3 regions of the Streptomyces sp. NPDC005955 genome follow, and region 1 is predicted to be linked to each of the others. Evidence: riboswitches for the same ligand, from Rfam matches in the RefSeq annotation. Region 1 holds a riboswitch; each other region holds the start of a gene.
What was found. A riboswitch is a leader RNA that binds a small molecule or an ion and turns the genes downstream of it on or off. The one in region 1 is predicted to bind cobalamin.
Positions count from the first base shown of each region.

Region 1 (7,396 bases):
GAGCAGGGCGAAGGAGCCGTCGAGGACCCCCGCCCGCAGGTCGCCGCGGAGGGTCACCCGGGGGCGGGGCGGCGTCGACACGCCCGACGGTCCGGGGTTCGTACCTGCGGCGGGCGGGGGCTCGGTACCGGGCGCAGCACGGTCGTTTGTGGGGTTCACGGCGGGCGGCTCCGCTTCTGTCACGTGTCAATGAGGTCGCGCACGACCGGGTGGGGCCGGTCGCACACGTAGTCGGATGCGGAGGGCGGAAAGTTCCCGGGAGCGGGTAGTGACATGGGTCACGACACACGGTGTCCACAAACGGGGGCGATCGCGCCAACTGTCCGGTCAAAGCCCTTACCCGGGACCCGTATCCCACTGGCACCATGACTCTCATGGGAGCCGGAACCGCACTCCGCCTCACGCACACGACGATCCTCGTCGCCGTGTGCGTCGTGGTGTCCGGGCTCGGCCACGCCCTGGCGTCGGGGGTCTCGCCCTCGCTCCAGGGGTACGTGATCGCGGTTCCCCCGGTGTCCCTGCTCGCCTGGCGCCTGACCCGCCGGGAACGGTCCGCGGGTGCGGTGATCGGGGCGAGCGCCGGGGCCCAGGTCATGCTGCACGCGCTGTTCGGTCTGACCCACGGGCCGGGCGGCACGGGCCACGGGGTCCACACGGCCCATCCGCGCCCCGTCACCACGGACGGCACGGGTCTGGCCGGGAGCACCGCGCTCGCCCTCTTCCGCTCCCTGCGCGGCCTGTTCGACCTCTCTTCGGTCACTTCGGGCATGGCCAGCGCGCACGTGCTCGCGGGTGCGGTGTGCGGCTGGTGGCTGTGGCGGGGGGAGCGCTCGCTCGCCCAACTCGGCCGGGCGCTGGCGTTGTTCCTCGGGGGCCTGTTGCGGTTCGCCGTGGCCGCCCTGTGCGGGGCGCAGGTCCTGCCGGCGGCGACGCCCGCCCCGGTCGAGCGTCGCGCGTCCGACCGCCTCCCGTCTCCGCTCGCCCTGTTGCGCGCGGCCCCTCGACGAGGGCCCCCTCTTTTCGCGTCCTGAGGTTTTGTCCACTTATTTCACCTTTGACGGGTTAAGTCCCGGACGCGAAGGGCGATTTGTCATGCCTTATTCACCTGGAGAAGGCGCACGATCCACCCGCAGCGGCGCTGCCGCCGCCCGGCACGCACACCGCGACGCGGAGATCACCACCTGGGCACTGGCCGCCGGCCTCGGCGACCAGCGCGCCGCCGAACTCTTCGTCCACGCCACCTATGACGACGTACGGCGGTTCGTCGCCCATCTGACCACCGATGTACCGGGTTCGGAGGACCTGGCCCAGGAAACCTTTCTGCGCGCGCTGACCAGCCTCAGCGGATTCGCTGGACGCTCCTGCGCACGCACCTGGCTGCTGGCGATCGCCCGCCGGGTCGTCGTGGACCGGCTGCGCCGGGCCTCCGCACGGCCCAGGATCGCCGACAGCGCCGACTGGCTGACCGCGGCGGAGCGCGCGCAGCCCCGCCACCTCCCCGGCTTCGAGGAATCGGTGGCCTTCATGGACGCGCTCGACTCGCTGGAACCCGGACGGCGCCAGGCGTTCGCCCTGACCCGGCTCCTCGGCCTGTCCTACGCGGAGGCCGCGGAGGCCCTCGACTGCCCCGTGGGAACCATCCGCTCCCGGGTGGCACGTGCCCGTCGGGACCTGGCCGCCAGCTGGCTGGAGCAACCCAGCGGAGCCCCCGCCCTCGTGGCGGCCTGACCGCCCTCCCGGTGCGGGCGGCGCTCGCCGCGCGCACCGGGACCGGCCCGCTCCCCCGTTCCGCCCGTGTGACCTGCGCAGCAACCGCGCCCCAGGCATGGGTTCCGGGCGCCGGGTCTGTCATGATGACGCGGAAAGGCGACGGCGGAACGAGGAAACCGGTGTGAATCCGGTGCGGTCCCGCCACTGTGATCGGCGAGCGAACCCCGAACGGCCCACTGCCCCTATGCGGGTGGGAAGGGCGGGGCGAGCGGTGACCCGAGAGCCAGGAGACTCACGCGGTCGCCTCCTCGACAGAACTGGGGCGGATCTCCCCAGAGGGGAGCGTGAGTCGGAATGCCCGAAGGGCCGCTGGCCGACGATCCGGTACCGTGCCGGGTCGTGGTGTGCCGGGACTGCTGCTGCGGCAGCGCGAAGGTGACCGGAGTCGATCACTCCGCGCAGGTGGCGCGGCTGAGCGAGGCGACCTCCGTGACGGTCGCCGCCTGCCTGGACGTCTGCGATCAGGCCAATGTGATCGTCGTCCGCCCGTCGGCCGCCGGACGCGCGGCCGGGGCGCGTCCCGTCTGGCTCGGCCTCGTCAACGACTCCGCCGCGACCGAGGACATCGTCTCCTGGGTCCGCGCCGGCGGTCCGGGGGTCGCCGCACCACCGGACGTCCTCGACCTCTACGTCTTCACCCCGCCGCGGCGGGTCCGTACCGCGCAGTCCGACGCGACGCGCTGAACCCACGAACCGACCGCGGGCGGCGCCGTGCCGTCCGTGGTGAGAGGACCGACCACACCATGGCCAGACGCTCCGTCGCCCTGCTCGCCGCAGCCGCCTTCCTGATAGCGGGTTGCGGTGGCGGTGGCACCGACGAGAAGACCGACGGCGCGGCCTCCGCGCCCGAGGGCTTCCCGGTCACCGTCACCAACTGCGGGGTGAAGACGACGTACCAGCGTCCCCCGCAGCGGGCGGTCTCCCTGAACCAGCACGCCACCGAGGTGCTGTTGGCGCTCGGACTGGAGAAGTCCATGGTGGGCACCGCCTACTTGGACGACGAGATCCTGCCCGAGTACGCGGACGCCTACCGCGGCATCAAGGTCCTCGCGGACGAGTACCCGTCCTTCGAGGCGCTGCTCGCCGCCGAACCCGACTTCGCCTACGCGGGGTTCGCGAGCACCTTCGACGAGCAGGAGGGCCGCAGCCGCGCCGCGCTGACCAAGGCGGGCGTCAACTCCTACCTCAATGTGGAGGAGTGCCCCGAGGGTCCGGTGACGATGGACCAGATCGAGACGGAACTCCGCTCGATCGGGAAGATCTTCGGGGTGAAGGACCGCGCCGAACGCGAGGTCAAGAAGGTCCGCACGACGCTGAGCGGTGTCGAGGGGAAGCTCAAGGGCGTCGACCCGGTCGAGGTGTTCGTCTACGACAGCGGCGACAAGACGGCGTTCACCGCGGGCGGTGCCGGCATCGGCAACGAGATGATCAAGGAGGCGGGCGGCCGGAACCAGTTCGACGACCTGGACAAGCAGTTCGGCGACGTCTCGTTCGAGCAGGTCGCCGAGCGGGCACCGGAAGCCGTCGTCATCTACGACTACGGGGACAAGACCGTCGCCGAGAAGAAGAAGTTCCTGCTCGCGCACCCCGCGTTGAAGGACGTCCCGGCGATCAAGAACAAGCGGTTCGCGGTGCTGCCGCTGTCCTCGACGGTGCTCGGCGTCCGGGTGCCGGCCGGGGTGTCGGACCTCGCCCGTCAGCTGCACCCGGACCGCTTCCAGTGACCGGCGCGCCCCGGACGGCCGGGGCCGGTGCGCTGCACACCACCCGACGGGACCCGGCCCCGTCGCCCGACTCGTCGGAGGTCCGGACGGGTCGGGCCAAGCCGCCGTACGCACTGGTCCTCGTGCTGCTGGCCGCCCTGGTGGCGGTGGCGGGTACGGCGGGCGTCGCCGTCGGCTCGGTCAACGTCCCCGCGGGCCAGGTCTGGAGCATCCTGCTGCACCGGGTGCACCCGGGACTGGCCGAGGCGACCTGGACCCCGGTGCGGGAGACGATCGTCATGGACGTGCGGCTGCCGCGCGTCCTGCTGTGCGCGGTGGTCGGCGCCGGACTCGCCGTCGCCGGGACCGCGCTCCAGGCCCTGGTCCGCAATCCGCTGGCCGATCCGATGCTGCTCGGGGTCTCCTCGGGCGCCTCGGTCGGCGCGGTGAGCGTCCTGGTGTTCAACCTGACGGCGTTCGGCCTGGTGACCCTGCCGCTGGCGGCGTTCTGCGGGGCGCTCGCCGCGCTGATCGCCGTGTACTTCCTCGCCCGGTCGGGCGGGCGGATGACCACCATCCGTCTGGTGCTCGCGGGCGTCGCCACCGCCGAGGTGCTGTCGGCGCTCGCCAGCTTCCTGATCGTCACCTCCAACGACCCGCACAAGACGCAGTCGGCGCTGCGCTGGATGCTCGGCGGGCTCGCCGGGACCACGTGGTCGATGCTGTGGATACCGGCCGTGGTCGTGCTCGCCGGCACGGTGGTGCTGCTCGGGGTGAGCCGTCCGTTGAACCTGCTGCTGGCCGGCGAGGAGGCGGCGACCGCGCTCGGGCTCGACGTGCACCGCTTCCGAGCGGCCATGTTCACCGTCGTCGCCCTGATGATCGGCACCATCGTCGCGGTCAGCGGTCAGATCGGCTTCGTCGGCCTCATCATGCCGCACGTCGTGCGGCTGCTGGTGGGCGCCGACCACCGCCGGGCGCTGCCCGCCGCCGCGCTGCTGGGCGCGGCGTTCCTCATCGCCGCGGACCTCGCGGCACGGACCTTGATGAGCCCCGAGGAGGTCCCGGTCGGCATCCTCACCGCACTGGTCGGCGGCCCCTTCTTCCTGTGGCTGATGCGACGGAGGACGTCATGACGGCGCCGATCGAGAAGGAGGGCGCGCAGCTGCCCGGCACGGCCGTGCCCGGCGCCCTGGAGATCGAGGACGTGACGGTCGCCGTGGGCGGCCGGGCCCTGGTCACCGGGGTGTCGCTCCGGGTGGCCCCGGGTGAGGTGCTCGGACTCGCGGGCCCCAACGGCGCGGGGAAGTCCACCCTGCTGCGCACGGTGTACCGCACGCTGCGGCCCACCTCGGGGCGGGTGCTGCTGGACGGCGAGGACGTGTGGCGCATGCCCGGCAAGCGACTGGCGAGGCAGCTGGCCGCCGTCCTCCAGGAGAGCGCGGGGGACTTCGAACTCACCGTGTACGACGTGGTGGCGATGGGGCGCACCCCGCACAAACGGGCCTTCGCCGGCGATGACGCCGACGACCGGGCCGTGATCGCCTCGGCACTGGCCCGCCTCGACGTGGACGGGCTCGCGGACGCGCCCTTCAACCGGCTCTCCGGTGGGGAGAAGCAGCGCGTCCTGATCGCCCGCGCCCTCGCCCAGCAGGCCGGCACGATGGTCTTGGACGAGCCGACCAACCACCTGGACCTGCGCCACCAGTTGGACGTGCTGCGGCTGGTGCGGCACCTCGGCGTCACCACGGTCGTCGCCCTGCACGACCTGAACCTCGCCGCCGCCTTCTGCGACCGGCTCTGCGTGCTCGCGGCCGGTCGGGTCGTCGCGCTCGGCCCGCCGGCGGAGGTCCTCACCCGGGAGTTGCTGTCCGAGGTGTACCGGGTGGAGGCCGAGGTCGACGCACATCCGGTCACGGGGGTCCCGCACATCACCCTGGTGACCGGGGACGAGGGTCCGACCCGGGCGTTCCGCCCGTGACGGGCTCCCGGCACCCGGTCGGGCACCGCCGGGCGGACGAGCGCCCGGACGCCGTGGACCCCGGCGAGCCGGACGCCCCCGTCGACCCCGGCCACCCCGGCGAGGCGACGGCCCCGCCGGCCGAGGTCGCCGCGGCCCTGCGCGACGTGGCGGAACTCGGCGGCTTCTTCTCGGTCCGGGTGGGTGGACCCGACACCGGCTGGCACTCCCTCGGGGAGGCGTACGCGCGCGGCGTGCCCGATCTGATCGCGGCGACCACGGCCCGCCACCGCAGCGAGGAACCGCGGGTCGCCGCGTCGATCACCCAGCTCGGGCAGGCGGCCCGGCTGTGGTCACCGCTCCTCGCGTGCACGGTGCTGCACGGCATCGTGCCCGATCTGTCCCGTCTGCAACGCGCCGACGAAGGGCCGGCGCTGCGGCTGCCGCGGGCCACCGGGCGGTACGCGGCCCGGGTCCCGCGACTCGTGGACGAGCTGTACGACACGGTGGTGACCCGGCGGCTGGACGTCTTGCGCGCCGGGCTCCCCGTCAAGGTGTCCCCCCGGCTCCTGGACGGGAACGCCGCCTCCGCGCTGGTCGAGGCGGGGCGGGCCGTCCTGGCCGCCCGGCCGGGCGTGCGCGGGCGGCTGGAGCCCCTGGTGGACCGGCTGCTGGGCACGGGCCGCCTCACCGGTACGGGTTCGGTCACCGGCCCGGACCTGACGTTCCGACGGCGCAGTTGTTGTCTGTACTACCGGGCCCCGGCAGGGGCGAAGTGCGGGGACTGCGGTCTGGCGGAACAGCAGCCCTGACCTCCCGGGTCGGCCGCCCGGCGACCTGACCGCTCCCGGTCACCGCCCGGCCCACCCGGTCACCGCCCGGCGCGGCCCGCGTACTCCACGGACGGCTCGGCGGTCGCGGGCCCGGTCATGTGCAGCGCCTCGACGAGGTCCCGGTAGAGCCGGTCGCTGCGCAGGAGTTCCCGATGGGTGCCGACCGCGCGGATGCCGCCCTCCTCCATCACGACGATCCGGTCGGCGCCGACGACCGTGGACAGCCGGTGGGCTATGGACAGCACGGCCGCACGGTCCGCGTGGGCACGGACGTGTTCGGTGATGGCGGCCTCCGTCAGGGCGTCGATCTGGGCGGTGGCCTCGTCCAGGAGCAGGACGTCCGGCGCGTGCAGCAGGGCCCGGGCGAGGGCGACGCGTTGGCGCTGGCCACCGGAGAGCGAGGTCGGACTCAGCTCGGTGTCGAGTCCGTCGGGCAGCGTGCGGACGTGGTCACCGAGCCGCACCTCGTCCAGGGCGCGGTACAACTCCTCCTCGGTGGCGTCCGGGTGGGCGAGCAGCATGTTGTCGCGGACCGACCCGGGGACGAGCGGGGTGTCCTGCTCCACGTAGGCGAAGCGACGGCGGATGTCGGCGACCGACAGGTCCGCGTAGTCGGTGCCGTCGAGCCGGAGCCGGCCGTGCTCGGGGTGGACGAAGCGCAGCAGCAACGAGAACAGGGTCGTCTTGCCGGCGCCGGAGGGGCCGACGATCGCGGTGTGGCCGCGGGCCGGGATGTCGAGGTCCACCCCGCGCACGGCGGGTTGCCCGCCGGGTGCGTAGCGGGCGGTGATCCCGCGGAGTTCGATCAGCGGGCGCCCGCCGTCTTCCTCCGGGCGCACGGGGACCGCCGCCGCGGCCGTGGCGCCCGGGCGGCGTGTGTCGGGCACCTGCTCCGCCTGCCGTTCGAGGGGGACGTCCTCGACCTCGCGGATGCGCGCGGCGGCGGCGATGCCCGACTGGAGCGCGGTCACGTGGCCGGAGAGTTCGGTGACCGGTCCCATGAGTCCGAAGGTGTAGAGGAGGAAGGCGATCAGGCTGGAGACCTCCAGGCTCCCGTTGGAGACCCGCCAGGCGCCGAAGCCGAGGATGCCGATCAGCGCGAGTTGGATGCCGCCGTAGGCGACGGTCCA
Region 1 is NZ_JBIAIF010000004.1:564,277-571,672, forward strand. Features, by position in the region: gene ACFYOU_RS14180 (ferric reductase-like transmembrane domain-containing protein) at 1-183, opposite strand, end outside; gene ACFYOU_RS14185 (hypothetical protein) at 366-1,031, shown strand; gene ACFYOU_RS14190 (sigma-70 family RNA polymerase sigma factor) at 1,093-1,728, shown strand; cobalamin riboswitch at 1,877-2,004, shown strand; gene ACFYOU_RS14195 ((2Fe-2S) ferredoxin domain-containing protein) at 2,065-2,454, shown strand; gene ACFYOU_RS14200 (ABC transporter substrate-binding protein) at 2,514-3,494, shown strand; gene ACFYOU_RS14205 (FecCD family ABC transporter permease) at 3,527-4,609, shown strand; gene ACFYOU_RS14210 (ATP-binding cassette domain-containing protein) at 4,606-5,454, shown strand; gene ACFYOU_RS14215 ((2Fe-2S)-binding protein) at 5,508-6,245, shown strand; gene ACFYOU_RS14220 (ATP-binding cassette domain-containing protein) at 6,305-7,396, opposite strand, start outside.

Region 2 (7,396 bases), on a different contig from region 1:
ATGCGGATCCGCGCCTCGTCCCTCACCTCACCGGGGGCCTGACCCCGGCGCGTCAGATCCCGACCCGCGTCCGGCGCGGCCAGCTGTGGTGGTGACCGTCGATGACGTAGTGGTGGTCGTGCTGCCAACCGTCGGCGCAGGGGCGGGCGTCGACGAGGTGCGGGTGACCGGCGGGGAGGTCCGGGTGGACGTGCCTGAGCCGTGCGGGGTCCCGGGCGGGCCAGATCGCGAGGGCGCACCCTGCGGCGCCCAGCGCGAGGACGGCGAGCACCGTGGTGGTGACCGGGAGGCCCGCGGCCGCACCCAGCCAGCCGGCGAGGGGGTACGTCAGCAGCCAGCACGCGTGGGAGAGGGAGAACTGGGCGGCGAAGGCCGCGGGCAGGTCCGTGTCGGAGGTGGACCGGCGTATCAACCGGCCGGCGGGGGTCAGGACGAGGGAGCAGGCCGCGCCGATCGCGGTCCAGGCCGCCAGGAGCAGGGGCCAGGACCAGGCGTCCGGCCGCGCGGCGCCGACCGCCACGACGGCGACCAGGGCGACCGGGAGGGCGAAGGCGGCCGGCAGCATCACCGTGCGGTCGGTGCGGTGACGCAGCAGCCGGGGCAGGATCAGCGCGGCGAGGACGGAGCCCGTGCCGTAGGCGCCCAGGGCGAGGGGTACGGCGCCGGCGGGGCGCTGGAGGTGGTCCCGGACCAGGACGACGGTGTGCACGAGGACGACGGATCCGGCGGCGGCGACCGCGAGGTCGAGGGCGATCAGGGCCCGTAGCCGGGGGGTGGCCCGGAAGAGTCGGGTGCCGGAGGTCGCCCGGGCGGCCGAGCCCCCGCGTTCGACGGGTTGCGGTGCGGGCAGGGCGGTCGAGACGACGAGGAGCGCGGAGGCCACGAATCCCGCAGCGGTGCCGGCGAACAGCCAGTCGTAGGGGATGAGGGTGAGCAGCGCCGCCGCGAGCACCGGGCTCAACAGGCTCTCCCCGTCGTAGGCGAGGCGGGACATCGACAGGGCCCGGGTGTAGTCGCGCTCGTCGGGCAGCACCTCGGGGACGGTGGCCTGGAAGGTCGGGGTGAAGGCGGCCGAAGCCGCTTGGAGGAGGAAGACCAGGACGTACACCTGCCAGACCGTCGAGACGAACGGCAGGCTCAGGGCGACCCCGGCCCGGGTGAGGTCCGTGGAGACCAGCAGGGCGCGGCGGGGTACCCGGTGGGCGAGTGCGCCGACGACGGGGGCGATCGTGACGTAGGCGATCATCTTGATCGCCAGCGCCGTCCCGAGCACGGTCGACGCCCGGTCCCCGGCGAAGTCGTACGCGAGCAGGGCGAGTGCGACGGTGGCGAGCCCCGTGCCGACCAGGGCGACGACCTGTGCGGTGAACAGACGGCGGTAGGTGCGGTTGCGCAGCACGGACAGCATGAGGTCCCGTCCCGTTCGGCGGGTGGGTGCGACCGGTTCATCGTAGCCAATGGGTGCGCACCTATGCACCTATTGGTGAAAGGCGGCCCGCAGGCGACGCGGGTGGCGGTCAGTCGTGGGGCGGCAGCGCACCGATCTGGTGGTCGGCGACGTTCAGGGCCTCGTCCACCAGTCGCCGCAGATGCCCGTGGCGCAGGGCGTACACGACGCGACGGCCGTCCTTGCGGGCGGTGACCAGTCCGGCCAGTCGGAGTTTGGCCAGGTGCTGGCTGACGGAAGGCCGGGCGGCCCCGCATGCCTGGGTGAGCGTGGTGACATCGGCTTCGCCGCGGCCGAGCCGCTCCAGCAGTGCCAGTCGGGTCCGGTCCGCGAGCAGGGCGAGGACGGACGCGGCGACGTCGAGCCGCTCGGCCGACTGCTGCGCATGGTGTGCACCTGCTGGGTGCGTGCCCTTGCTCATGCGCCCATCGTAGGGCGGGGCGCACCCGATCAGTGCATCCGTGCGTACGGATCGCTGTTCCATGGGTGGCCCGGGGAGGCGGTCCGACGGTACGGGCCCGTGGAGGTGACGGGCCCGTACCGGTTCGGGGTCAGGCTCCCCAGCGCAGGGCGACGGTGTCCCCGACACCGATCGTCCGGCCGCGGGAGGCGGCGGCGAAGGCGGAGCCGTCCACACTGACCTTCCAGGTCTGGGAACCGCTGTTGGACGTGCCGTTGAGGGAGGTGATCGTGCCGGTGCCCGACGACGGGGTCACCCCGGTCACACAGCCCGACGGGGTCGCCGAGGTGGCGGCCGCGTCCAGTACGTCGCCGAGGGTGGCCGTGGCGGCCGTGGGGGTGAAGGCGACGGAGCACACCTTCAGGTTCCCCATTCCGTCATCGACGGTGAGGGCGAGTTCGGTGGCCGTACCGGGGGCGAAGGCGCTCGCGGCCACCCACTTCGGGGCGCCCGCGGTGACCGGGGTGGGCGGGGCGGCGGTGAAGCCGCCGCCGGCGACGGCACGGAGGGCGTCGATGGAGGCGTAGGCGGAGGGGACGGTGTCGGTGGACTTGTACTTGAAACCGCCACCGGGGTTGTACTGCTGGGCTATCAGGAAGTCCACCGGGGTCTTGCCCAGGGTGGTGAGGAAGTCGCCGGTCTGCGGGTTGATGCCGCAGGCGTTGAGCCCGGCGACGGCCCATCCGTTGGAGTTGGTGTTGACTCCGTACAGGGCGTTGAACGCGCCGTTGGCCGCGACCAGTTTGCTCTTGAGGAACGCCTTCGCCTGGACGACGTCGGCGTCCGTGTTCGGCACTCCCGCGGCGCAGAGCGCGGCCATCGAAGCGCCGGTCATGTCGATGTCGCCGGGGGCGCTGAGGCGGGTGGGGTTGCCCTCGGCCTTCTGGAAGTCCCAGCCGCCGTCGTGGTGTTGGTTGGCGCGGATACGGGTGACGACCTTGTCGAGGAGCGCCTGGGGGACGCGCCGCACCCCGGTCTGCGTCTTGGCCCCGGCCAGGGCCAGCCCGGCGAAGACGGTGCCGTTGTAGGTGGCCGAGGGGCCGAAGTAGCCGGCCTCGGCGTTCTGCCAGTAGCCGTAGACGTCGGCGATCAGGTTCCGCGAGGCGGACACCCGGGCCGGGTCGATGCCCGCCGCGTAGGCGTTGAGGGTGGCGCGCTCGTAGTCGGTGACGACCGGGGTGGCGGACGGCCAGCCGGCCGTGGAGAGCAGGGTGCGGTAGACGGTGCGGGCGTTCTTCGTCGTGTCACCGCCGGGCGCCACGTCGACGACCGCGGTCCCGGCCGCGGCGAAGGCGCTGAAGGCCCATTCGTTGGACAGCCCGGTGCCCGCGTAGGAACCGTCCGCGGCCTGGAGCGACTTGAGGTAGGCGACGCCGTTGGTCTTGGAGGTGGCGATCTGGGCGGGCGTCGAGGTCGCTGCCGCGGGGAGGGCGGTCAGGGCGAAGGCCCCGAGGGCGGCGGGAACGGCCAGCGCGAGGCGGCGGGTGGTCGGGGGACGGGACATGGCCTGCTCCTGTGGTGGACCGGGGACACCGGCCGGGCGCACCGCGCCGCGGGGACACGTGGCGGCGCTGGCGGGTTCGGGCCGTCGTCCCCTCGCGTGGTACGGCTTCGAAGGTGACGTCACCGCATGGGCATTCGGGCTCGGGTGCGGCACCGTGCCGCCCCACACCGCTGCGCGTCAGCCCCGGTCTCGCACCGGGTTCCCCCATGTGGCAGCCCTGGACGCTACCCGAGGGAGCACGCGCGCACCAGATGGGGAGCTTGAGCAACAGCGCACGTTCAGCGGGTAGTTCATGCCTCCTTGACGGTTTCTTCGGCCGCGTGTTCCAATCCGGCTGATACGCACTGCACTTCAGGGGAAGCCGGTCGAAATCCGGCGCTGACCCGCAACCGTGGGCCCGGTGACACCGGGCGAGCCGGACTGCCTGGAGCGCCAGATCTCAGCGAGAAGCGCCGTCGCGGACTACGGCGTGGTCGACCGGCACGTCGGTGACGCCCAGGCGTCCCTGCGGGCCCTTCAGCCACGTCTGGCCGCCCGGATGACACGGGGGAGCTCGGGTGGACAGGGACAAGCGGAGACGGTTCGCGGGGCTGGCCGCCCTGCTGTCGGCCGTGCTCCTGTTCGGCGGAACCAGTGCCGTGCTCGTCACCGCCTCCCCGGTGCTCGCCGACCCGATCGACCGGTGCACCGCCAGCAGGGGAGCCGTGGTCGCCGTGGACTTCGGCCCCTTCGGCGGCACGGTCGAGCGGGGCTGCGACACCACGCCGACCACCGGCTACGAGCTGCTGCACGAGGCGGGTTTCAGCACGGCCGGCACCGGCCACGACGGCGATGCGTTCATCTGCCGCATCGGCCACGGCTCGTTCCACTCCGGCACCCCGTACCCGACTCCCGCCACCGAGGACTGCGTCCTCACCCCGCAGGCCACCGCGTACTGGTCGTACTGGGTCGCCTCCCCCGACGAGGAGGACTGGAAGTACAGCCAGTACGGGGCGATGGACCGCAAGCCCAACGCGGGTGACGTGGACGCCTGGGTCTTCGGCGGCACCGACGTCGGCGGCACCACCGGCCGGCCGACGTTCACCCCCGACGAGGTGCGGGCGGGCGGCGGCACACCGGGTCCAGGGCCCGAGGAGCCGAACGTCCCGCCGGCCGAAGTGGACCTCGCCCAGGCCGCCGCCTGGGTCCGGGCCGCACTGACCGACGGGGAACGGGTGGTGGACGAGGGCGCCGAAACCCCCAACCACTTCCTGACCACGGAGGCCGCGTACGCGCTGGCCACCCGGGGCAAGAGCCGGGCGCTGACCAAGGTGACCGCGTTCCTCCGTGCCCAGACCGGCGCCTACGCCTACGCCGCGGGACGGGACGGGGCACCGGACGCCACGGCCGCCGCCCGGCTCGCCCTGCTCGCCGCCGTCACCGAGGGCGACCCGCGTGACTTCGGCGGACACGACCTCGTCGGCGATCTGGCGGACCACGTCTGTCCTGCCGGCGGGCAGCCCGGCTGCACCGCCGAGGGCGACTTCCGCAACGCGTCCTACACCGACGGGCAGGCCCTGGGGGTGCTCGCCCTGCTGCGGGGCGGCGTGCGGCCCCCGACCGCGACGCTGACCCGACTCACCCGGCTCCAGTGCCGGGACGGCAGTTTCACCAGTGTCCTGATCGGCCCCGGGGAGAACTGCGAGGGCGACCCCCTCGCCACGGGCCTCGCCGTGCTGGCCCTGCACCAGGCGGGCGGTCACCGGGCGGTGGTGGCGAAGGCCCGCGACCACCTGCGGAAGGCCCAGCTGAGCAACGGCGCGTTCCCCGGCTACACCGGTGGCACCACGGGCAGCGTGATCGGCACCGGCTACGCCGCCCAGGCGCTACGGGTCCTCGGCGAGAAAGTGCGCGCCGACGCCGCCGTGTCCTGGCTGGCCGGGCAGCAACTCGCCGACGGGGGCTTCGGTTTCGAGGAGGGCGCGACGGACCCGGTGTTCTACGCGACCGGGGTGGCCGTCCTGGCGGGGGCGGACACCAGCCTGGCCTCGCTGACCACGAAGAAGCCCGATCGCCCGCAGCCCCCGAGCACCACTCCCCCGGCCTCACCGCCCGCCTCGCCGCCCGCCTCGGGCCACGGTCGGGGCCCGGACCTGAAGAAGGGGGTCGCGTACCTCACCGACGCGGCCCGACTGCGACAGGGCCACTACTACGACATCGGCGCCGGGTCGACGCGGGCGGACTTCGGACTCACCATCGACGGCGCTTACGCACTCGCCGCGACCGGTCACGACGACGACGCGTTGCGCGGCATCGTCGACTTCCTCGACCAGGGGGGCGAGGACGGCGAGGGACGCACCGTCCACGACTGGACCAAGGTGGGCACCCGGTACGCCGGAGGCGGTTCCCTCGGCAAGACCGCCGTCCTCGCCCAGGCCGTCGGCCGCGACCCGCGCGACTTCGGCGGACAGGACCTGATCGCGGGGCTGGCGACGGCCGTCTGCCGGGGTCCCAGTACCGCGCCGGACCGCAGTTGCGCGGCGAAGGGCGCGTACACCTACGCCCCGTCCGTCTTCGCCCACGCGCTGGCGGTGATGGCCCAGATGCGGGCCGGGGAGGAGGGTGCGGCGTCCGACCCCGTCGCCTATCTCAAGAGCCTCCAGCACGACTCCGGCGCCTTCCCCAGTCTGGTGCCGGCGACCGGGGACTCCGATGTGGACTCCACCGCCATCGCCGCGATGGCCCTGGACCTCGTCGGGGACGACGAGGCCGATGCGGCCGTCGACCGGGCGCTGCGCTGGATCGCCGCGCAGCAACTCGACGACGGCGGCTTCCCCGGCGCTGCCGGGAACTCGGTCAACTCCGCCGCCCTCGCGGTGCAGGGCCTGTCCCTGGACGCCCCGGGGTACGAGCGGCAGATCGCCGGGGCCCGGAAGTTCCTGGCCGCACAGCAGAACCCCGACGGGGGGTTCAACGTTGCCGAGGACGGCCAGCGGGGCTCTGACCTGCGGGCTTCGACCCAGGCCGTCGGCGGCTCCACCGGCGTCTCCTTCGGCGTGCTGACCCGCGATCTGACCGGCACCCGACCGCAGCCCGACGCCACTCCCACGCCTACTCCCACGCCCTCCGCGTCGGCGTCCACACCGGCGATCGTCACGCCGGGCAGCGCGGGCGGAAGCCCTGCGGGCACCGGGGGCGCCGGCGCTTCGGGGGGCGGCTCCGGAGGCGGGTTGGCCTCCACCGGAGGCGGGGTCGCGGTACTCGCCGCCGGCGCCGCAACGCTCGTCCTGGCGGGCTGCGCGGTGACCGCCGCGGTCCGCCACCGCAGCAGGGCCCTACGAGGGGGACAGTCGTGACCAGGACCGCCGCACGCGTGGCACGGACCGCCGCAGCCCTGGGCACGGCAGGCGCCCTCCTCGGGGGCACCACGGGTCCCGTGTCCGCGGCCCCCCAGCCGATGGGTCGGTGCACCACCTCCTCCGGCGTGGTGCTGGCCGTCGACTTCAGCAGGTGGGGCGGCCCGGTGTACCGCTCCTGCGGCACCACCCCGACGACCGGGTACGCACTGCTCAACCAGGGCGGTTGGCGCACCAGCGGGACGGGCCACGACGGTCCGGCGTTCATCTGCCGGATCGGGTACAGCGGCCACCGGGGCGGCAAGCAGTTCCCGCCGCCGGACCAGGACGACTGCGTGCTCACCCCGCCCGCCTCCGCGTACTGGTCGTACTGGCACGCGGACCCCGGGGAGAACACCTGGGAGTACAGCCAGCTCGGTGCCATGCTCTACCGGCCGAAGCCGGGCAGCGTCGACCTGTGGATCTTCGGCGGCACCGACATCGAGGGCACCAGGGGCCGTCCGACCGTCACCCCCGACCAGGTGCGGGCCCGCAACACCGAGCCGACCGGGGGCGGCAAGCCCACCGGGACGCCGCCCCCGCGCACGGCGGACCCCCTGCCGCCCGGCACCGACACCGGCCCCACCCCGACCCGGACCCGATCCGCTGCG
Region 2 is NZ_JBIAIF010000009.1:78,693-86,088, reverse strand. Features, by position in the region: gene ACFYOU_RS21930 (hypothetical protein) at 1-2, opposite strand, end outside; gene ACFYOU_RS21925 (MFS transporter) at 53-1,408, opposite strand; gene ACFYOU_RS21920 (ArsR/SmtB family transcription factor) at 1,518-1,868, opposite strand; gene ACFYOU_RS21915 (hypothetical protein) at 1,999-3,411, opposite strand; cobalamin riboswitch at 3,540-3,619, opposite strand; cobalamin riboswitch at 3,726-3,854, shown strand; gene ACFYOU_RS21910 (prenyltransferase/squalene oxidase repeat-containing protein) at 3,969-6,746, shown strand; gene ACFYOU_RS21905 (hypothetical protein) at 6,743-7,396, shown strand, end outside.
Region 2: linked by a shared signal. The riboswitch ahead of ACFYOU_RS21910 (prenyltransferase/squalene oxidase repeat-containing protein) and the one ahead of ACFYOU_RS14195 ((2Fe-2S) ferredoxin domain-containing protein) in region 1 are both predicted to bind cobalamin.

Region 3 (7,396 bases), on a different contig from region 1:
GCCCACCACCGGCGGGCGGTGGAGCACGGCGTGCAGATCGTGCTGCCGCCCACCGACCAGGACTACGGGTCGCGGGACTACCTGGCCCGCGACCACGAGGGCAACGTGTGGAGCTTCGGCACGTACGCGCCCTCGATCGGCGGCTGAGCGCACCGCCGTCGGCCGGTCAGCCGCCGCCGGTGTGCACCTGGAAGGCCGCCCGGCGCACCGCCTTGGCGAGCGCGGGGTCGGGGTGGGCGGCGGCGAGCGCGACGAGCACCTGCACGGTGCGCGGATGCCCCACGCCCCGGATGTCCTCCAGCAGCGCCGGGACGGTGGGGTGGGGCGCGGACTCCAGGTGGCGCACGAGCAGTTGGGCCTCGCCGTGGTCGGCGACGGCCGCTGCGGTGTCGACCCAGAGCCAGACCTCCTCGTCGTGGGTCAGCACGGCGTGCGCGTCCTCGGGGTCCACCCCCTCTATCTCGGCGAGCCAGAGCAGGGCGTACGGCCGCAGCGAGGGCTCCTCCCGCACCTGGCGGACCTCCGCTTCGGCGGGTGCGCCGACGACCCGCAGGGCGTCGAAGGCCAGTCCGCGCAGCAGGGCGTCCTCGCCACGGGCCGCGGCGATCAGCTCGGTGACGGCGCTGGAGACCGTCCGGGCGGCGAGCCAGGCGCGGTACTCGGCGCGGGCCTCGCTGGGCCGCAGTCGGGCACAGCCGCGGAGCATCGCCTCGGCGGAGTGCTCGATGTTGCCCCCGGCGGTGCTCTGGGCCGCGACGCAGATCTGTTCCAGCTTGACCCACACGGCCCAGCTGCCGAGCGGGGTGAGGGTGGCCTGGCCGGCGTCGCAGGTCAGGGCGCCGACGGCGGTGAGCGCGTGCAGGGCCCAGTCGAGCAGTGCCGACACCCGGGGCGGGGCGACCGGGTCCGGCGCGGTGCCCACCGGTTCGGCGCCGGGTCCGTAGGGGATCTCGCAGCGTTCGGTGCGCAGTTCGGTGACCCGCTGTTCCAGCAGGTCGAGCAGTTGCGGCACCGGGACGGGGCCCGCGGAGAGCTGGAGGAACGACAGCACCTGCGGCATGGCCTCCACCACCTCGGCGACGGCCGCCGCCTCGGGCTCCCCGGGAGCGGGGTGGGCGAGCGACCAGGCGTCGAACAGGGCCACCCAGCCGCGGAGCACCGCGGCGTCGTCCCGGTCCCAGGCCCGTAGCCGCCAGCCGGCGCGGGCGTAGTCGCCGTGCACCTCGACGAGCCCGGACAGTCGGGCGGTGTCCCAGTCGGCGCGGACCTGACGCGGGGACAGCCCCAATTCGGCGGCGGCGCGTTCGGCGGTCGCCGCCGAGAGGTTGCCGCCGCCGTCGGGGAGGGTGGCCAGGGCCGGGGAGGGGACGTCCGGGGCCGGTCCGGTGGGCTGGGCGGGGACGCTGCGCGGGGCGCCGGGCCCCGGGTCCCGGTGGGCGGAGGGGCGTAGCGCGGCGTCCGCCCAGCGGGCCACCCGTACGGCCCCGGCGAGGCCCGCCCGGGCGGTGCGGGCCAACTCCCAGGGCGCCGGGGTGCCCTCGGGCGGCCTCGGTGCGGGGCGGCGGGAACGCCTTTCCCCGACCGCCGGGGTGGCGGCGGTCAGGGAACGCGGACGGACGAGTCGGAGCCTGGAGTCGCGCGGGGTACGGGACGTCACAGGGGCAGTCTTCCGGTTGACGGTCCGAAAACCCAAACGGAATGCCCCGCGAGGAGCGGGTGAACCCCTGTGCGGTGGTCCGTGTCCTGTTCGAGAGAGCCGAAGCGGAGCCGCCCGGGAGGTGGGACGGGTGGGGCTGAGGGGGCTGGTGCGGACGAGGCGTCTACCACAGGGGGGTATGGGGCCCGGTCGCCCGGGCGGAGGACGACGGGGAGCGGGGGTCGGCCCGGCGGACGGGGAGCGGGGTCAGCCCAGCGGGGTGAGGAAACGGCGCAGCGCCTCCTCGTACCCCGTGGGGTCCGCGTTCCACATGGCGCCGTGCGGGGCGCCGGGGACGGCGTGCAGGGTGACCAGTTCGGGGCGGCTGCGGGCGAAGGCCCGGGACAGCGCCCAGGGCGCGACCGCGTCGTCCGGGCCGTGCACCACCAGTGCGGGCACCCGGAGGTCGCGGATGTCGGCCCGTTCCCGTACCCGGTGCGGACGCAGTCCGGTGCGACCCTGGGCGGCGCGGACGGCCAGCGGCAGCAGGGCGTCCGGCACGTGCCGCGCGGTGGCGAGGGCGCGGACGGTGGCCTCCCAGTCGAGCACGGGCGAGTCGAGGACCAGTCCGGCGACGCGGTCGCGGAGCGCGGAGTGGGTGGCGGCGCGCAGCGCCATGGTGGCGCCGGTGGACCAGCCGTGCAGGACGAGGCGCTGCGCCCCGTGGCGGACGGCGTGGCGCATCGCGGCGTCCAGGTCGCGCCATTCGGTCTCGCCCAGGTGGCTGAGGCCGTCCGGGGAGCGGGGCGCGCCGCGGTCTCCCCGGTAGGCGGGGCACAGCACCGGGAAGCGGCGGCGGTGCAGGAAGTCCATGACGACCATCGGGTGTTCCCGCGTGGTGCCCAGGCCGTGCACCGCGATGACCCAGGTGTCGCGGGCGGAGGGCACCAGCCAGGCGGGCAGCGGGCCCGTCTCGCCGAGGACCTCGACGTCCTCGTGGTCCAGGCCGAGGGCGGTGCGGGGGTCACCGATGTGGACCTGAGGGGTGAGCCGGACCTCGGCGCCCGGGTCCAGGGTGCCGTGGGTGACGCGTTCCAGGCGGCGGACGACCGTGTCGGCGGTGTGGGGGGCGTCCGGGAGGACCGGGCCCACCACCGCGTGGACGCCGTGGCCGGTGAGGCCGTAGGTGCCGGGGCGCAGGCTGGAGAGGTCCCGGGTGAGGGTGACCCGGTCGGCCGTGACCGTGTGGACGGTGAGCCGGGGGTCGGTGGGGAGCGGGTGGCCGGGACGGGGCCTGAGGGCGGCGTTGCTGGCGAAGCGGCCCGCGGCCAGGGCCAGCAGGGCGGTGGTCGCTGTGGTGGCGGTGACGGCCGCGGCCGTCACTCGGGCTGTACGCACGTCTCCCAGTGTCGGGGTGGGCGGGGCCCGCGGCCAGCGGGGACGCGCCGCGGCGGGGGGTACGGGACCGGTGTGACCGTCGGACGGGACGGTGGGTGATGTTTCTTACTTATTCAGGACAAAGCGGATCGCCGGGTCGTCGGGTGGGGCGAGGGTCGTACAGTCGGATGAGGTGGTGAACCGACCCCCCGGCAGAGTGCGGCAACCGCTTGCGCCGGAAGCCCCGGAGCCCACCGTTCCGGCCTCGCGGCACCGCCCGATCACCCGGCCCCCCCATGCGGAATAGCCTTGCTCCAGATTGAGACACCGCGATGCCCGCCCCAGTTCATCTTCCGTTCACTCAGGTTGCCTACGTTCCAACCGCCACTGTCGTCCAACAGAAGCCTGGGTAAATGGAAAACATCACGCTCCTCCTCGGAATCGTGATCGTCACCGCTCTCGTGTTCGATTTCACGAACGGTTTCCACGACACGGCCAACGCGATGGCGACGACCATCTCGACTGGCGCAATGAAGCCCAAGACGGCGGTGGCCATGTCCGCCGTGCTCAATCTGGTCGGAGCCTTCCTTTCGGTCGAGGTCGCCAAGACGATCTCGGGCGGCATGATCAACGAAGACGGCATACAGCCAGAGGTGATCTTCGCGGCGCTCGTCGGCGCCATCCTCTGGAACCTGTTCACGTGGCTCCTGGGCCTGCCGTCCAGCTCTTCGCACGCCCTGTTCGGTGGCCTCATCGGTGCCGCCGTCATGTCGGCCGGTTGGGACTCGGTGAACGGCTCGACCGTCGTCACCAAGGTCCTGATCCCCGCCGTCGCCGCTCCGCTGGTGGCCGGTGTGGCCGCGATGCTCGCGACCCGCCTGACCTACAAGATCGGCAAGAAGGCCGACGACAAGTCGACCTCCAAGGGCTACCGCATCGGGCAGATCTCCTCGGCCGGACTCGTCTCCCTCGCGCACGGCACCAACGACGCGCAGAAGACCATGGGCATCATCACCCTGGCGCTGGTCACCGGTGGCGCCCTGGCTCCCGGGTCGAACCCGCCGGTCTGGGTCATCGCCTCCGCCGGCATCGCCATCGCGCTCGGCACCTACCTCGGCGGCTGGCGCATCATCCGCACGATGGGCCGCGGTCTGACCGACCTCCAGCCCCCGCAGGGCTTCGCCGCCCAGACCAGTGCCGCGACGGTCATCCTGGCCTCCTCGCACCTGGGCTTCTCCCTCTCCACCACGCAGTCCTGCTCCGGTGCCGTGATGGGTGCGGGCCTCGGCCGCAAGGGCGGGGTCGTCCGCTGGTCGACCGCCACCCGGATGTTCGTCGCCTGGGGTCTGACCCTGCCGGCCGCCGGTGTGGTCGGTGCGCTCGCGGAACTGCTCACCAAGCAGGGCCCCTGGGGCATCGCCGTCACGGGCGCGCTGCTCGTCGCCGGGTCGGCCGCCATCTGGTTCATCTCCCGCCGGGAGGTCGTCGACCACACCAACGTCAACGACGTCGACGAGCCCGCGGGCGTCGTCACCACCGCCATCGCCGCGGTGACCCCGCCGCCGGCCGGTCCGGTCGCCGACGCCACCGCCCTGGGCGACCTCACGGCCACCCTCCCGGCGAAGCAGGACCCCTCGACGGAGTCCGCGCCGCGGACCGCCAAGGTGTAAGGAACCTCCATGAAAATCGACTGGGCAGCACTCGCCTCCGTGTTCGGCGTCAGCCTCGTGGTCACGGTGGCCCTCGTGGGCCTGTTCACCCTCGGCATCGTCGGACTCTCCAAGCGGGAGGCGGCGCTCGCCGCGGAGGGCGGTCCCAAGGGCGGATCGGCAGCAATGGCCGCCACCGGCGCCTACGCCTGCTTCGCCCTGTGCGTGGCCGCCGTCACGTACGGCATCTACCTGATCGTCGCCTGATCACCCCCTGCTCCACCGGACCCGCACGGGTCACGAACGGTCCGGCCGGTCACCGCTCCCTGCGCGGTGACCGGCCGGACCGTTCGCATGTGGGTCTTCACACACTGCCCCGCCGCAGGTCAGCGCGCGGTTGACGGGTGTTCTCGGGGCGTGGTGGACTTCCCGAGCCATTACGGCGGCAGCAGAGGAAGCCGGTGCGAATCCGGCGCGGTCCCGCCACTGTCACCGGGGAGCGCTCCCCCACACCGGACGTCACGGCCCCAGCGGCTGGAAGACCGGGGGAAGCGCCGATCCGGGAGCCAGGAGACTCTCGCCGACGTATCCGTCGACCCAGGGCGCGGACCCTGAGTGAGGACCACCACGATGCCGGGGCGCCCGTCTCCCGGTCCCGTGCGCCACGGCGCGGGACCCCTCCACCGTTCGAAGGTCCTCCGGGGCACGGCGGACTGAGCCGATGCGGGCCGGGCGAACCTTCGCGTACGGCGCCACCGCCGGACTGATCGGCGACCTGTTGTTCGGTGACCCCCGACGGGGCCACCCGGTCGCTGCCTTCGGTCGGGCCGCGGGCGCCGTCGAACACGTGCTGTGGCGCGACCACCGCGGCTGGGGCGCACTGCACACCGCGCTGTGCGCCGGGGGCGTGACGGCAGCGGCCGCGCTGGCCGCCCGCGCGGCCGACCGCTCCCCCGCCGCGTCCGTCGCGCTGACCGCCGCCGCCACCTGGACGGTGCTCGGCGGGACCAGCCTGGGCCGGGAGGCCCGGGCGATCGGCGCCGCGCTCACCGCGGGCGAGGTGACGGCGGCCCGCGCACGGCTGCCGCACCTGTGCGGGCGCGACCCGCAGTCCCTGGACGCCGACGGGATCGCCCGAGCGGTGGTCGAGTCGGTCGCCGAGAACACCTCCGACGCCGTGGTCGGCGCGCTGGTGTGGGGGGCCGTCGGCGGGGTGCCCGGACTGATCGCCTTCCGGGCCGTCAACACCCTGGACGCCATGGTCGGCCACAAGTCGCCGCGCCACCGCCGCTTCGGCTGGGCCTCGGCCCGGCTCGACGACGTCATGGGCTGGCCGGGGGCCCGGCTCACCGGCGCCCTCGCGGTCCTGGCCGGCGGTGCGCCCGCGGCCGCGGCGCGGGCCTGGCGCGCCGACGCGGGACGCCATCCGAGCCCCAACGCGGGCGTCGCCGAAAGCGCGTTCGCCGGCGCCCTCGGCGTCCGGCTCGGGGGCACCCTGTCCTACGGCGGACGGGTCGAACACCGACCGGTGCTGAACGGCGCCGGACGGGCCGTCGCGGTCGAGGACGTCGAACGGGCGGTACGGCTGTCCCGACGGGTGGGCTGGCTGACGTTGGCCGTGTGCGCGGCGGGGCGCGGGCTGCTCACGGCCCGCCGCCTCCGGCGCACCGGTACGGGCACCGGACGGGGGCGGGGATGATGCGGGGCGGACTGCTGGTCGCGGGGACGACGTCCGACGCGGGCAAGAGCGTGGTGACCGCCGGGATCTGCCGGTGGCTGGCGCGCCAGGGCGTGAAGGTCGCGCCGTTCAAGGGGCAGAACATGTCCCTCAACTCCTTCGTCACCCGGGACGGCGCCGAGATCGGCCGGGCCCAGGCCATGCAGGCCCAGGCCGCCGGGGTGGAGCCCAGTGCGTTGATGAACCCGGTGCTGCTGAAGCCGGGCGGCGACCGCACCAGTCAGGTCGTGCTGAAGGGGCGCCCGGTCGGCGAGATGAGCGCCCGCGGCTTCTTCGGCGCGCGCGGCGGCCCGACCGAGGGCGAACCGGTGCCGGGGGGCCGCGAGGCGCTGCTGGGCACCGTCGTGGAGTGCCTGGAGGAACTGCGGGCCACCCATGACGTGGTGGTCTGCGAGGGCGCGGGCAGCCCCGCCGAGATCAATCTGCGGCGCACGGACATCGTCAACATGGGGATCGCCCGGGCGGCGGGGCTGCCGGTGCTCGTCGTCGGCGACATCGACCGCGGCGGGGTGTTCGCCTCGTTCTTCGGCACCACCGCCCTGCTGGCCCCCGAGGACCAGCAACTCGTCGCCGGCTACCTGGTGAACAAGTTCCGCGGCGACGTCTCGCTACTGGAGCCGGGGCTCGACATGCTCCGCAGCCTCACCGGCCGCCCCACCTACGGGGTGCTGCCGTTCCAGCACGGGCTGGGCATCGACGAGGAGGACGGGCTACGGGTGTCGCTGCGGGGCACCGTCCGCGAGTCCTCGGCCGCTGCCCCGGTCGGCGCGGAGGTGCTGCGGATCGCGGTGTGCGCGGTGCCGTTGATGTCCAACTTCACCGACGTGGACGCGCTCGCCGCCGAACCGGGCGTCGTGGTGCGCTTCGTCGACCGGCCCGAGGAGGCCGCGGACGCCGACCTCGTGGTCGTCCCCGGCACCCGGGGGACCGTGGCCGCACTGCGCTGGCTACGGGAGCGGGGGCTCGCCGAGGTGCTGCTGCGGCGGGCCGCCGAGG
Region 3 is NZ_JBIAIF010000003.1:672,143-679,538, reverse strand. Features, by position in the region: gene ACFYOU_RS11465 (VOC family protein) at 1-147, shown strand, start outside; gene ACFYOU_RS11460 (hypothetical protein) at 167-1,657, opposite strand; gene ACFYOU_RS11455 (alpha/beta fold hydrolase) at 1,904-3,034, opposite strand; gene ACFYOU_RS11450 (anion permease) at 3,427-4,683, shown strand; gene ACFYOU_RS11445 (hypothetical protein) at 4,693-4,929, shown strand; cobalamin riboswitch at 5,113-5,239, shown strand; gene ACFYOU_RS11440 (cobalamin biosynthesis protein) at 5,384-6,361, shown strand; gene ACFYOU_RS11435 (cobyric acid synthase) at 6,358-7,396, shown strand, end outside.
Region 3: linked by a shared signal. The riboswitch ahead of ACFYOU_RS11440 (cobalamin biosynthesis protein) and the one ahead of ACFYOU_RS14195 ((2Fe-2S) ferredoxin domain-containing protein) in region 1 are both predicted to bind cobalamin.